Regions from separate parts of the Streptococcus pluranimalium genome, predicted to be linked through region 1. Evidence: predicted binding sites of a transcription regulator. Region 1 holds the regulator's gene; the other holds the start of a gene.
The links. The regulator NrdR, encoded in region 1, represses ribonucleotide reductase genes. The targets are predictions, from matches to a motif close to ACACNATATATNGTGT.
Positions count from the first base shown of each region.

Region 2: nrdH (glutaredoxin-like protein NrdH) is a predicted target of NrdR. The motif match lies at 4,453-4,468, and genes of this name have one in related genera.

Region 1 covers NZ_CP025536.1:382,633-390,439, reverse strand. Annotated here, with positions in the region: gene C0J00_RS01980 (DEAD/DEAH box helicase) at 1-267, opposite strand, end outside; gene der (ribosome biogenesis GTPase Der) at 869-2,179, opposite strand; gene dnaI (primosomal protein DnaI) at 2,238-3,140, opposite strand; gene C0J00_RS01965 (replication initiation and membrane attachment family protein) at 3,143-4,315, opposite strand; gene nrdR (transcriptional regulator NrdR) at 4,315-4,788, opposite strand; gene C0J00_RS01955 (HAMP domain-containing sensor histidine kinase) at 5,231-6,688, opposite strand; gene C0J00_RS01950 (response regulator transcription factor) at 6,732-7,421, opposite strand; gene C0J00_RS01945 (YceD family protein) at 7,654-7,807, opposite strand, start outside.
Region 2 covers NZ_CP025536.1:565,765-573,571, forward strand. Annotated here, with positions in the region: gene C0J00_RS02915 (cation transporter) at 1-247, opposite strand, end outside; gene nrdF (class 1b ribonucleoside-diphosphate reductase subunit beta) at 406-1,371, opposite strand; gene nrdE (class 1b ribonucleoside-diphosphate reductase subunit alpha) at 1,587-3,749, opposite strand; gene C0J00_RS02930 (ribonucleotide reductase stimulatory protein) at 3,739-4,104, opposite strand; gene nrdH (glutaredoxin-like protein NrdH) at 4,120-4,344, opposite strand; gene C0J00_RS02940 (phosphocarrier protein HPr) at 4,750-5,013, shown strand; gene ptsP (phosphoenolpyruvate--protein phosphotransferase) at 5,018-6,742, shown strand; gene C0J00_RS02950 (NADP-dependent glyceraldehyde-3-phosphate dehydrogenase) at 6,896-7,807, shown strand, end outside.

The sequences.
Region 1 (7,807 bases):
CTGTTCCTCCAGCTCTTCTGCTAATTCCTGCCCTTGAATATCGTTTTTTAAAAAATATTCAATCGCAGCTAGATGTTCGCAGTAAGACTTTTCATGGAAAAAAGCACACTGACAAGTAACAGCTTCATCATCCAAAGAATACTGAATGACGACCTCATCAACACTAGCTTGTAGTGCGGTTTCTTCTTGAGAAATAATCGAAATCGCACCTGCTTCATAAAAAGCAATTCCTTGATTACGGATACGACCTGGAATTAATTTTGCCATAATTGTTTTACCTCTCATGCCAGATAAAGCTGATTAAAGGACTTTATTGCAATAACTAACTTAGCTAAACCTCGCATTATCTATCCCTTTATTATAACAAAAAGCCTAGTATTTCGCTTATGATAATTGAACAATAGAATGATTTACCAGAAGAATCAAAAAAACGAAAGTTCTAAAATGAAGTTAGCCAGTTGAGAGCACAAAAATAGCTCAGAGAAATATCATGTCGTTCACCACAAACACATAAAAGGAACTCTGAGATTCAAAATAATTGTACTACAAAAAGAAAACCGTTAACAACACCCAATCAGTTTCAGTAAATCATTTCACTAACATCATTATCCTTACCAATCTAGATTTTAGCCTGAACATAACAGATAAAGTGATAGTGCTTAGATAATTCAAAAGAGTGTGGGACAAAAATCGATAACTCGAAGTGTTCACTTTCCCCTCACTCGTTCATTCCTAGGTTTGGACAGCTCAAACAGGTAGGTGGGCGCTATTTAAGCTATCTGTGTCTCATTTTCTTGTCTGAAAGTGAATTCATTTGACGATAACCTAAAAAGGCAGGGACTTTTGTCCCTGCCTCTTTTCTGTATCACTAACTACGTTTACGTGCGATGAGATGGATCGGTGTCCCCTCAAAACCGAAAGCAGCACGAATTTGATTTTCTAAGAAACGAAGGTATGAGAAGTGCATGAGTTCTTCTTCGTTAACAAAAATAACAAATGTTGGTGGTTTAACCGCCACTTGTGTTCCATAGAAAATCTTGAGACGTTTCCCTTTATCCGTTGGTGTCGGATTAATGGCGATAGCATCCATAATAACATCATTAAGTACGGCTGATGGAATACGACGATTTTGACTTTCACTGATACGCTTAATCATCTCAGGCAATTTATTGAGACGTTGCTTAGTTTCAGCTGAGACAAAAATAATAGGTGCATAAGTCAAGAACTGGAAATTGTCGCGGATATCCGCTTCCCATTGACTGACAGTATGGTTGTCTTTTTTGATCGTATCCCATTTATTAACAACGATGATAATGCCTTTACCTGCTTCATGAGCAAAGCCAGCAATACGCTTGTCATAGTCTCGAATACCTTCTTCAGCATTAATAACCATAAGAACGACATCCGAGCGGTCAATAGCACGCATGGAGCGCATAACAGAATACTTTTCAGTGCTTTCATAAATTTTACCAGATTTACGCATTCCTGCAGTGTCAATCATGGTGTATTCTTGACCTTCGCTGTCCGTAAAGTTTGTATCAATGGCATCACGAGTTGTTCCAGCTACTGGACTAGCAATCACACGTTCTTCACCTAAAATGGCATTGATAAGACTTGATTTGCCAACATTCGGACGTCCAATCAAACTAAATTTGATGATATCTGGATTCTCCTCCTCATGTTCAGATGGAAGATTTTCCACAATGGCATCCAAAACATCACCTGTACCAATACCGTGAACAGATGATACAGGGAAAGGATCCCCTAGACCTAATGTATAGAAATCATAAATTTCAGCACGCATTTCCGGATTATCCACTTTGTTAACTGCTAGGATAACCGGTTTATTCGTTTTGTAAAGGATGCGTGCGACATATTCATCAGCATCGGTCACACCTTCTTTGGCAGACACAACAAAAACAATAACATCGGCTTCTGTCATAGCGATATCAGCTTGGTGCTTGATTTGTTCCATAAATGGTGCATCGACATCATCGATACCTCCTGTATCGATCAATGAAAACTGGCGATTAAGCCATTCAGCACTAGTATAAATACGGTCACGTGTCACTCCTTCCACATCTTCAACGATGGAAATACGTTCACCCGCAACACGGTTAAATAGCGTCGATTTCCCCACATTGGGACGTCCGACAATAGCAACTGTTGGTAAGGACATAATGTCTCCCTATCTTTTTCTATAATTATTTCGATAAGTCCCAAGGTGTAATTGATCCTTATCTTCTATTTTCACCCTGCAAGTGGGTCTCTTTAGCTAAAAAGCGTACACGCTCCATGACTCGTTTTGCTTGCCATGTTTCGTCGCCATTTCGACCATTAGCCAATTTTCGTTCTAAATCCGCAAAACTGTAATTTGACGTAAAGAAAGTTGGTAAGTTTTCTTGCATACGGTATTGCAGAATCACTTGCAAAACCTCGTCACGTACCCATGATGAGGTTTGCTCTGCACCAATATCATCAAGAACTAAAACTTCACTGGTTTTAACAGCATCAATTTCATCTTTGACCGAGTCTGTTTTTATCGCATTTTTGATATCAATGGTAAAGCTTGGATAATGCAGGATCGTTGTAAGGGCACTTTTCTTCTCTGACAATTCGTGCGCCAAAGCTGCCATGAAAAAGGACTTTCCAACCCCCATATCCCCATAGAGATATAGCCCTTTCTGGTCAGGACTAGGGTACTGGCTAATAAAATCAACCAAACTTTCATAAACATCTAAACGCTTAACATCATCCAATAAAACATCATCAAATGAAATGGATTTATAGGATTTTGGCAAACTTACCAGATTAATCCGATTTTCAATAGCTTTTTGTTCCTGCGCTTCTTTTAGCTCCCTTGTTTCCAAATAGGTCACATCCGCATAACCCTCATTCATAGTTAAAATAGGCTCGTAACCCTTGGCAATATAACTGTCTTCCTGATCTTGAAATTTACGGCGTTCATTAATGAATTGATTGAACTTTGGTAAACTCCGTTTGATTTCATCTTGTGTCAAGCCATGTTGATTGATAAAAGTCACCACATCAGGATCTGATAAGATTAGTTGGGTCACTTGGTGGGCATCGAAGTGCCTAGAATGTCCCGATTTATGTAAAGTTTGTCCTACTTTTTCCATGATCAGTCCTTTCTAAGGCGTTCCAAAGCCTTACGTCTTGCTTCCTCTAGTCGTTTTTGATCTTCATCAGACGTCTGATTCTGATAATCTTGATTACTCCACTCAGGAATATTAGGTTTTACTGATTGTTTCGAGGATGCTTGAGTTGATTTAGAGGTTCTATTTGAAAAATCACGCATCTTTAAAACTGCTACTTCAGCCTTATTAATCTCTTGATAAGCAAAATCATTAGCTATCTTCATAGCGTATTTTTTATTCACATTGGCTGAATTGGTTTTCATGATGGTATAAAGCACAATAACATTAATCACTTCATCCAAAAAACCCATTTTAGCCAAGTCTAGAAGCAACTGCCTCTCATCATGAGTGATTGACGCTTTTCGTGTCTTCTTGATTTTCGCCAAGAAAACATCTGCCCTATCAAGCTTTGCTTCTTTGACAAGAATAGCTTCTTGAGCCGTTAATTCTCCTGATTTAACAAGAAGTCCCTTAGACTGCTCTTTTTTGGTTTTCATTCTTGACAGAGAAATCGTCAAATTGATAGCTGTTTCCTTAGCTAGCAGATAAGTGTCATACCAGGTCATTTGATAATTTTCAGCAATACGATGTAAACCGATAATGTCTGATTTTTCTTGAGCAAAAGACAAGCCATCACGCTTCATCAGATTTTTGAAAGCTTCCAAATCAAAACTTTCTTTCGCATTGTTATTTTCTTTTAAAAGAGCGACGTGTCCCTGATCGTCAAAGACATCTGAAAATTTCTTAGACAAATTCTGAGCATTTTCTGGTAACACAAGATCAATCTCACCGACAGCGACTTCCCCAATTTTTTGTATCAACAACTGTCGATATAAAGAGACTTTCAAAAAAGCTTCGGTTGATAAGGGAGCTTTTAGATTGATCAGGTAGGAGTCCCGATGCTGATAGAAAGCAACCAAGTCCATTGCTGTCAAGGTTGCCAACGCTGTTTCAAAGGATGACATTCCCATCAACGTGTGATTGAGAATCTCTGAAAACTTATGTTTTTTGGCACCATCATCCTTAAAGGCAACCAAATAATGATATAGACTGAAGGCGTCTTGACCAATAATGGGATAATAACAAGTCATGAGAGCTTCTGGAGCCACATCGACCACATTACCTTTTACAAAGGAAAATTCATCAATAGGTCTCATTAACTACCCTTTTTTCCACGAACACGATTGGTAATCTGTTGCAACAATTCTTCGATTTCATCAACATCTTTAAAACTACGATAAACAGAAGCAAAACGAACATAAGTAATCTCATCTAGTTCTGCTAACTCGTCCATCACCATGTTACCAATAACTGTACTTGGCACTTCATTTTCATAGTTACTACGGATAGCCTGCTCGATACGACTGATGACATTTTCGATGTCCTCACTAGAAACTGGGCGTTTCTGTGCACTCATGATGATACCATGTAATATTTTATCTCTTGAAAAGGCTTCCCTAGTCCCATCTTTTTTGACCACCAAGAGTGGCAACTCTTCTACACGCTCAAAAGTCGTGAATCTATTTTGACAATGATCACATTCGCGACGTCTTCTGATAGTTGTCCCCTCTTCGGCTTGACGACTATCAACGACACTAGATTTTGTAGTATGACATTTTGGACAACGCACAAAAAACACCCCATCTTTCTTTATATAATGACTACTAAAGCTTTATTTAAAAGCTTCAAAAACAATTATTATAGTGAGCTTGTAATACTTAATTATAGCATATCTTGAAATAGAAATAAAACCATCAGACAGACCCTCATGATAGGTCTTTAAAAAATCGACTTCATTAAAAACAGATGAAGTCGAATCTTTTCAGAACTTTTTGCAATAATCTTTGACTAAGTCTCTACCATTCCTAGCCTTCTATCATCTGGTTTACTAACGTCATAAAAACAAACAAGCTCCTAAAGCAATGAAAGATTACTTAAAATGCCATTTGCCTCATTCATTTGTCATCTAAAGCACCCCCAGAACAACCAGAAGATCAATTAGTCTTATTGGAATTGTAAAAGTGAACATTGATATCAAACGAAAGCTCCCTACCTCTTGATCATAACAAATACTAATCATATGAAGATGTTTCGGTATCAGTTGCTAAGGGGATAGCCACAACAAAGCTTGTTCCAACATTAACCTCACTATCGACACTGAGTCGACAGTCATAAGCATCACAAATTTCCTTAAGGATAGACAGACCAATACCTAATCCTGCTCGGGTGCCTTCTCGGTTACGTGACTTATCTGTTCTATAGAAGCGCTCAAAAATATTTTGCAAGTCTTCTTTAGCGATACCCTCTCCTTCATCCTCAACGGTCACTAGAGCATAACCATCCTCTTGGTCTAAAAACAAATCGATCTGTCCCTTATTGGGTGAGTACTTGATGGCATTATCAATCAAAATCGTTAGTAACTGTTCAAAATGATTTTTAGCAATTTTAGCGCGAATATGAGCTGATTTGATATGTAAGCTAAATTGAAAATCAGGTCGTAAAATTTCAAAATTATAAAGTGCAGCTTGCATAGGTTCCTCCAAACTGGTCACTTCTTTATTTTTACCTGTTAAATTACCTTGAAGACGAATCAAATCAAGCATGTCACTGATCATCAAATTCATACGATGGGCTTCATGGCGACTAGCCTCTAAACTTTCCTCTAAAATGTCAGGATCATTTTTCCCCCAGCGACTAAGCATGTCCAAATGCCCCTTAATAACGGCAACAGGTGTCCTCAATTCATGGCTAACATCGCTGATAAATTGTTGCTGTAACTTATTTTGTTCTGCAATCCTAGACATCATGTCATTAAAGATATGCGAAAGCTCTTCAATCTCATCGCCACTATTAATATCCGCCCTAACGTCCAAATCAGTAGGGTCAGCTTCAATGCGACGCATAACCCTACGAAGACTATAAATAGGTCTTAAAAAGGTCTCTATGCTATATCGCATGATTACTAAAACAATAATAATTGTGCCGACTTCTAGGAAAAGCAATAAAATAATCAAACGATTTTTTAAAGCATAGTAGAACTCTAGATTATGAAATAATTTAGCGTATCCAATCACTTTCTTCCCTGTTTGATTAAAAACAGGAACACTTAATGTAAACCCTCTATCATCTTCGATTTTTTCAGACCGCAGAACATTGAGAGGGCCTAACTTAATATCATCTACTTCTAAACCAGTGGTAAAAAGTAGCTTTTTCTCATCATTATACAAATAAGCGACTTGGTTAGAATATAAGAGATGAGAAACCGAGTTATTTCCAGCTATAGCCATACCTTCAGTTAATATCGTTTCTGAGCTCGCCACATCAATTGTTTGCGCTGTCTGTAGATATCCCACTAAATTTTCTTTTGTTAAGGGATTATCAATATCAGAAATGTGTCTTTGAAGCAAATCGGCGGTTGATCTTATGGTTTTTTCTTCTTGCTTAATTAATAAGTCATTAGAAAAAAGCAGAACCATTATCGTAAATGTTGTTAAAATGAGAAAAAACAGCCCCATTGTGACTAGGACCATTTTTCTTCTTAGCGACATTCGATATAATTCTTGAAAAGCATGATTATTTTTCACGAATGACATAACCCATACCACGGACAGTTTGAATGTATGATTCTTTACCAGAGACATCAATTTTGCCACGAAGATAACGAATGTAGACATCAACAACATTTGTTTCTACAGCTTCATCATACTTCCAGACAAGATTTAATAATTCTTCACGTGTCATGACACGGTTCATGTTAGACATCAAAGCAGATAACAAATCAAACTCACGTTTTGTTAAAGGAACTGTTTCATCCCCGCGAACAACCGAGCGATTCTGTGGATCCAATTTGAGGTCACGATAGCTAGCTCCACCTGAAGCATTTCGTTTACTTTCTTCAATTTCTTGACGACGAAAAGCAGCACGAACACGCGCTAAGAGTTCCTCAATCGCAAATGGCTTGATAATATAATCATCTGCGCCACGATCCAATCCTGAAACAATATCCATAACAGAGTCTCTAGCAGTCATCATAATGATATAAGTTGACTTTTCTTGTTGTAAGCGACGTGTCACTTCAAAGCCATCCATCTCTGGCAACATCAAGTCTAATAAAATCAAATCAAAATCTTTATCTAATGCTGTTTCTAAACCAGCGCGACCATTACTTTCAATGGTTACCGAATACCCTTCATGCTGTAATTCTAAAGAAACGAAGCGCGAAAGATTTTTCTCATCCTCTATGATCAGAATACTTTTTGTCATTTTTCCACCTTTAATATTATTTTTATTATTTTTTATATAATGAGAGTTTTCCTGCTCAAATAAACTAAATAAAGAAAGGGACTCCAATCATAAGGTTTACATTAGTCATCATTCTTTTTAGTTGTTCTACTTTGAGCAAGCGTCGTTTCAATAATCTCCTGATATTTTATAATATCATGTTTCAACAAACTTTACAAATTAAAGTTATGTGTCAAAATGGTTTCAATTTCAATTAATCCTCATCAAACAAACCAGATAGAGAGGCGAAAGGACTATTATCCTGTTTTTCTTCTTCTTTCATAGCTTGGTATTGCTCTTCGGTTAAAACTGTCCAGTTACTTCCTTCTGGCATCACTTCTGCTTTTTGTTCTTCATCAGTAAGAACC
Region 2 (7,807 bases), 180 kb from region 1:
TCAAGATGCCGTATAAGGGCTCTAAAAAGTACATGCCATTAGGAAATGTCTCAGTTTTACGGTGGCTGTTACCTGAGATAAAGACAGCTGCTAAAGTAGAGATGAAGGCTATCAGTGAGAATACGCCATCTAAAAGCAAGGCATTTAAATCGGTCACAATATAGATAATGAGACCTGCAAGCCCAATAAAGAAATTTCCGATCGTAGATACGATAAGGGATTGTCTCTCAACTTGTTTTTGTGTCATGCTAACCTCCGTAGTCTGAATGTCTTAAATTCAGTATATCAATTTTTAGAGGTCACTTCAAATACCTTTTTAATAGTCAGATAATTTCTATTCTAATCTATAACGTAAAAATCCAGGCGTGATAGCCTGGATTTAATGTTTTCATATAGTCGTGAGACCTATAGTCCCATGTTGTAATCATCATCTTGCATGGCTTCAACACTACCAAGTAGGTAACCATTACCAACCTGACTAAAGAAGTCGTGGTTAGATGTTCCTGTTGAAATACCATTCATGACAATTGGATTAACATCATTTGCTGTATCTGGGAAAAGTGGATCTTGCCCCAAGTTCATAAGAGCTTTGTTAGCATTATAGCGAAGGAAAGTCATGACTTCTTCGGTCCAGCCGACATTGTCATAGAGTGTTTCCGTATATTTTTCTTCATTTTCATAAAGCGTATAAAGAAGGTCATACATCCACTCACGGAATTCTTCTTGCTTATCTTCGGACAATTCGTTAAAGCCTAATTGGAATTTGTAACCAATGTAAGTACCGTGAACAGATTCATCACGGATGATCAATTTAATGATTTCAGCGACGTTAGCCAGTTTGTTATTCCCTAAATAGTATAAAGGTGTAAAGAAACCAGAGTAGAAGAGGAAGGTTTCCAAGAAAGTAGAAGCCACTTTTTTCTGAAGAGCATCACCGTTCTTGTAGATTTCATTGATGATTTCTGCTTTACGTTGGAGGTAAGGGTTGGTATTAGTCCATTCGAAAATATCTTCAATCTCTTTTTTAGTGTTAAGCGTTGAAAAGATGGAAGAGTAAGATTTGGCATGGACTGATTCCATAAACTGAATATTATTAAGGACAGCTTCTTCGTGTGGCGTACGAACATCGGCACGGATAGCCTCAACTCCTGTCTCAGATTGAAGAGTATCAAGAAGGGTAAGGCCACCAAAAACTTTCCCAACAAGGTCTTTTTCATCAGCAGATAGTTTACGCCAATCATCTAAATCATTAGAGAGTGGGATACGGGTGTCAAGCCAAAATTGTTCTGTCAATTTTTCCCAAGTGGATTTATCAATCACATCTTCGATTTCATTCCAGTTGATGGCTTCATAATAAGTAAATTTTGTCATGGAGACTCCTTAAAAACAGATAGTAAAAATGACGTTTAATGACTCTTTATAGTTTAACATAAACAAGCAGCCAACTTCAAAATAAGTTGGCTGAAAGTCAATGAACATCGGTGATATTGATTTGGCTAATGAAAGTGGCTGTAAAGCAAATTAGCAAATCAGGTATGTCAAAGTGTGAGAAGACTAGACAAGCTTCAATACATTACGGTGTTCTATTAGATGACACAAGATTCACACTGGTTAGCGCCAACTTCATCACCATCATCGGTGTAGGTACGTACATAGTAGATTGATTTGACACCTTTGTTGAAAGCGTAGTTACGTAAGATAGATAGATCACGAGTGGTTTGTTTGGTGGCGCTACCTTTCCATTCGTAGAGCCCCGTTGGGATTTCGCTACGCATGAAGAGGGTCAATGACAAACCCTGGTCAACATGCTCAGTAGCAGCAGCGTAAACATCGATCACTTTACGCATGTCCATATCGTAGGCTGATTTGTAGTATGGGATTGTATCTGTTGACAATCCAGCCGCTGGATAATAGATTTTACCAATTTTTTTCTCTTGACGCTCTTCAATGCGTTGTGTGATCGGATGAATGGAAGCAGAAACATCATTGATATAAGAGATAGAACCATTTGGTGCCACAGCTAGGCGATTTTGGTGGTAAAGACCATCAGCCATAACTGCCTGACGTAAAGCTTCCCAATCTTCTGCTTGAGGAATGAAATGATCTTTGAAGAGGTCTTTTACAAGGTCTGATTTCGGTACAAACTGACCTGTAACATACTTGTCAAAGTAGCTACCGTCAGCATACTTAGAATTTTCAAAACCAACGAAAGTCGTTTGACGCTCACGGGCAATTTCATTAGAAGCTACAAGTGTCCAGTAGTTGAGCAACATGAAGTAAATATCCGTAAACTCAATTGATTCCGGACTACCATATTCGATGTGCTGTTGAGCAAGGAAGGAATGAAGTCCCATAGCGCCAAGTCCGAAAGTATGAGCTTGGTCGTTACCGTTCTTAATAGATGGAACGGCTTCGATACTTGATGAATCTGTCACGAAAGTAAGGGCGCGTGTCATCGCTTTGATCGAACGTCCAAAATCAGGAGAGGTCATCATATTTACAACGTTGGTTGAACCAAGGTTACATGAAATATCTGTTCCCAGTGTAAGATAGTTTTGACCGTCGTCAATCATGCTTGGTTGTTGTACTTGTAGAATCTCTGAACACAAGTTGGACATGATGATTTTACCATCAATTGGATTAGAACGGTTGGCAGTATCAACATTGATGATATAAGGGTATCCAGACTCTTGTTGTAACTTAGAAATCTCCGTTTCTAATTCACGAGCATTGATTTTAGTCTTTGTAATCTTAGGATTAGCTACTAACTCATCATATTTTTCAGTGATGTCGATGTAGTTGAATGGGATACCGTATTCTTTTTCAATATTGTAAGGAGAAAAGAGGTACATGTCCTCGTTCTTACGAGCCAACTCGTAGAATTTATCAGGAACAGTTACACCGAGTGACAGGGTTTTAACACGCACTTTTTCATCCGCATTTTCTTTTTTGGTTGAAAGGAAAGAGATGATGTCTGGATGGAAGACATTGAGATAAACCACTCCAGCACCTTGACGTTGCCCTAGTTGGTTAGAGTAAGAGAAGCTATCCTCAAAGAGTTTCATAACAGGAACCACACCAGATGCAGCTCCAGCAAAACCTTTGATAGGAGCTCCAGCCTCACGAAGGTTAGAAAGGGAAATACCAACACCACCACCAATACGTGAGAGTTGAAGTGCAGAGTTGATTGAACGGCCGATTGAGTTCATATCATCAGTCACTTGGATCAAGAAACAAGAGACCAACTCCCCACGACGGCTACGTCCAGCATTTAAAAATGAAGGAGTAGCAGGTTGATACCGCTGGCTAATCATTTCTTTAGCTAAATCACGAGCCAATTCTTCATTACCATCTGCAAAATAGAGGGCGTTAAACATAACGCGATCTTCCATGCTTTCTAGGTAAGCCTCTCCATCATTTGTTTTAAGAGCATACTGTTGGTGGAATTTATAAGCCGCCATAAATGACTTAAATTGGAAATTCTCGTTTTTTAAGTCTTGGGCTAAGGATTCAATAAATGCTTGGCTATACTTGTTAATGAAACCTGTTTCGATGTAATCATTTTCAATCAGATAGTTGATTTTATCTGTCATTGAACCAAAAGGCATCATGTTAGGGTTGACATTTTCTTCAAAGAAAGCTGCGAGAGCTTCTTTGTCCTTATGCAGAGGAATTTGTCCATCAACGGGACGGTTAATTTCATTATTTAAACGGAAATAAGTAACATTTCCCAAATCTTTAAGACTCATGCGCTAAGATTCCTTTTACTATGTTAGTGTCTTCTACAGTACCGCTAAATTCCAATTCATGGAGCAGTGGTAGCTGATATTTTTGTGCTAATTCCTTGGCTTCACGACAAAAATCAGGGCCGAAGTTTCGATTGCCGATACCAATGATACCGTAACAATGTGCTAGATTGTCTTCAATAAAATCTTCAACATAGTCAAAATTGTCATTGTAAGTGGGAATAATGACAACAAACTTATGATGACAGTGAGGTGTTTGCCCACTTGGCATCAGTGTTATAATATCATCTTGGGCGATGTCAAGTTTGTTGATAAATCTGGCTGTCTGACCAGTAAGGGTATGAAAGGCAACCTTCAATGGCTTACCCTACTTTTAGACAATTTCTTTGAGTTTAGCAGGTTGAAATCCAGAAAAAACAACATCGCCAGCTTGGATAACTGGAGCTGCTGCAAATCCTAAACTTTTCACGTATTCGATGTGTTCAGGTTCTTCGTCAATGTTGATTTCTTTGAATGAAACACCTTCCTTTTCTAGGAATTTTTTAGTCATTTTACATTGCATGCAGTTGTTTTTTGAAAAAATAGTAATGTTACTCATCTGATAACTCTCCTTTTTAAGTACCACAATAGCATACCCAAAATTAGCTTAAAATGCAATAGATTATTACTGGTGAAACACAAAATATAGTTATATCTTTTTCTTATACCCCAATATATTGTGTTGGAATGAAAACTTAAGGAAAACAGATAGAACTAGTCTTTGAACAAATATTTTACGCTAAGTAGTGATTTTTTTCTTCAATATATAGGTTGAAAATATAGATTGAAAACAAGCCAAAATTATTTTTCCATAAGTGATGTAAGAAGGTCGAAAGTATCCTGTAAATTTTTTCAATCTAGCTTATAAAATCTTGAAAAAAAAATAGGCTTGTGTTATAATTGGAAATTGTAAGGGTTATCATGGATGACTCAAAAATTAAAAAGAGAAAAAAGGAGAACCATCATGGCTTCTAAAGATTTTCATATTGTAGCAGAAACAGGTATTCACGCTCGTCCAGCTACTTTGCTTGTTCAAACAGCTAGCAAATTTGCTTCAGACATCACTCTTGACTACAAAGGTAAAGCAGTTAACCTTAAATCAATCATGGGTGTTATGAGTCTTGGTGTTGGTCAAGGTGCTGATGTTACAATTTCTGCAGAAGGTGCAGACGCTGACGATGCTCTTGCAGCAATCGAAGAAACAATGACAAAAGAAGGATTGGCATAAGAAAATGACAGAAATGCTTAAAGGAATCGCAGCATCTGATGGTGTTGCAGTTGCTAAGGCATATCTATTGGTTCAACCGGATTTGTCATTTGAAACTGTTTCAGTTTCAGATACAGATGCAGAAGAAGCTCGTCTGGATGCAGCTCTAGCGGCGTCTCAAGACGAGCTTTCTGTTATCCGTGAAAAAGCCGTAGGTACGCTTGGTGAAGAAGCAGCATCCGTTTTTGATGCTCATTTAATGGTTCTTGCTGACCCAGAAATGATTGGTCAGATTAAAGAAACAATTCGCGCGAAACAAGTTAATGCAGAAGCTGGTTTGAAAGAAGTTACTGATATGTTCGTGATACTTTTTGAAGGTATGGAAGACAACCCATACATGCAAGAACGTGCAGCGGATATTCGTGATGTTGCAAAACGTGTCTTGGCTCACCTCCTTGGTGTGAAATTGCCAAACCCAGCAACGATTAGTGAAGAGTCAATTGTTATTGCGCATGACTTAACACCTTCAGATACAGCTCAACTTGATAAAAACTTTGTTAAAGCTTTCGTAACTAATATTGGTGGACGTACAAGTCACTCAGCTATCATGGCTCGTACTCTTGAAATCGCAGCTGTACTTGGAACTAACAACATTACTGAAATTGTAAAAGATGGTGATGTTTTGGCTGTTAATGGAATTACTGGTGAAGTTATCGTTAACCCAAGCCAAGAAGAAATCGCAGCTTTCAAAGAAGCTGGTGAAGCTTATGCCAAACAAAAAGCTGAATGGGCACTTCTTAAAGATGCACAAACTGTTACAGCTGATGGTAAGCACTTTGAATTAGCAGCTAACATTGGTACACCAAAAGATGTCGAAGGTGTTAATGATAATGGTGCTGAAGCTGTAGGACTTTACCGTACAGAATTCTTGTACATGGATTCTCAAGACTTCCCTACAGAAGATGAGCAATATGAAGCCTATAAAGCTGTGCTTGAAGGCATGAACGGTAAACCGGTTGTGGTTCGTACAATGGATATCGGTGGAGATAAGGAACTGCCTTACTTCGATCTTCCTGATGAAATGAACCCATTCCTTGGATTCCGCGCACTTCGTATCTCAATTTCTGAGACTGGTGATCAAATGTTCCGTACACAGATTCGTGCTCTTCTTCGTGCGTCTGTACACGGTCAATTGCGCATCATGTTCCCAATGGTTGCTCTACTTAAAGAATTCCGTGCAGCAAAAGCAGTCTTCGATGAAGAAAAAGCTAACTTGCTCGCTGAAGGTGTAGCAGTAGCCGATGACATTCAAGTTGGTATCATGATTGAAATCCCAGCTGCAGCAATGCTTGCTGATCAATTTGCGAAAGAAGTTGACTTCTTCTCAATTGGTACAAATGACCTTATCCAATACACAATGGCAGCAGATCGTATGAACGAACAAGTGTCATACCTTTACCAACCATATAACCCATCAATCCTTCGTTTGATTAACAATGTTATCAAAGCAGCTCATGCTGAAGGGAAATGGGCAGGTATGTGTGGTGAGATGGCTGGTGATCAACAAGCTGTACCGCTCCTTGTTGGAATGGGTCTCGACGAGTTTTCTATGTCAGCGACATCTGTACTTCGTACACGTAGCTTGATGAAAACTCTTGATTCAGCAAAAATGGAAGAGTATGCCAATCGTGCTCTTACAGAATGTTCAACTGCTGAAGAAGTTCTTGAACTTCAAAAGGAATATCTATAATTTAAGCAACTAAGAAGAGGGCAACCTCTTTTTAGTTTGTTTGAATCATCAAATAAAAATACGAAAATTCAGATATTTTATGTAGTAAATAATTGAATTCCCTAGATAAAGTGCTAGAATAGAAAACATACTAAGTGTAAAGGAGGCAAGGAATTGTCTAAACAATATAAAAACCTTGTCAACGGAGAGTGGAAACTTTCAGATAATGACATTAAAATCTACGCTCCAGCAACAGGAGAAGAACTAGGATCTGTCCCAGCTATGAGTCAAGAAGATGTTGACTACGTTTACGAAACTGCTCGCGCTGCTCAACCAGCATGGCGTGCACTTTCTTATGTAGAACGTGCAGCTTACCTTCATAAAGCTGCAGATATCCTTGTTCGTGATGCTGAAAAAATTGGGGCTGTTCTTTCTAAAGAAGTTGCTAAGGGTTATAAAGCAGCGGTTTCTGAAGTTATTCGTACAGCAGAAATTGTCCGCTATGCAGCTGAAGAAGGTGTTCGTATGGAAGGTGAGGTTCTTGAGGGCGGTAGTTTTGATGCTGCTAGCAAGAAAAAAATTGCCATCGTTCGTCGTGAACCTCTTGGTCTAGTGCTTGCTATTTCACCGTTTAACTATCCCGTTAACTTGGCAGGTTCAAAAATTGCTCCAGCCTTGATTTCAGGGAATGTTGTTGCTCTTAAACCACCAACGCAAGGATCAATTTCAGGTCTATTATTGGCTGAAGTATTTGCTGAAGCTGGTCTTCCAGCTGGTGTCTTCAGTACCATTACAGGGCGTGGTTCTGTTATTGGTGACTACATTGTAGAACATGAAGCTGTTAACTTTATTAACTTTACAGGTTCAACTCCAGTTGGTGAACGTATCGGTAAAATGGCTGGTATGCGTCCAATCATGCTTGAGCTTGGTGGTAAAGACTCAGCTATCGTTCTTAAAGATGCAGACCTTGAGAAAGCAGCTAAAAACATCGTAGATGGTGCCTTTGGTTACTCAGGTCAACGTTGTACAGCGGTTAAACGTGTTCTTGTACAAGAAGAAGTTGCTGATGAACTTGTCGAAATCATC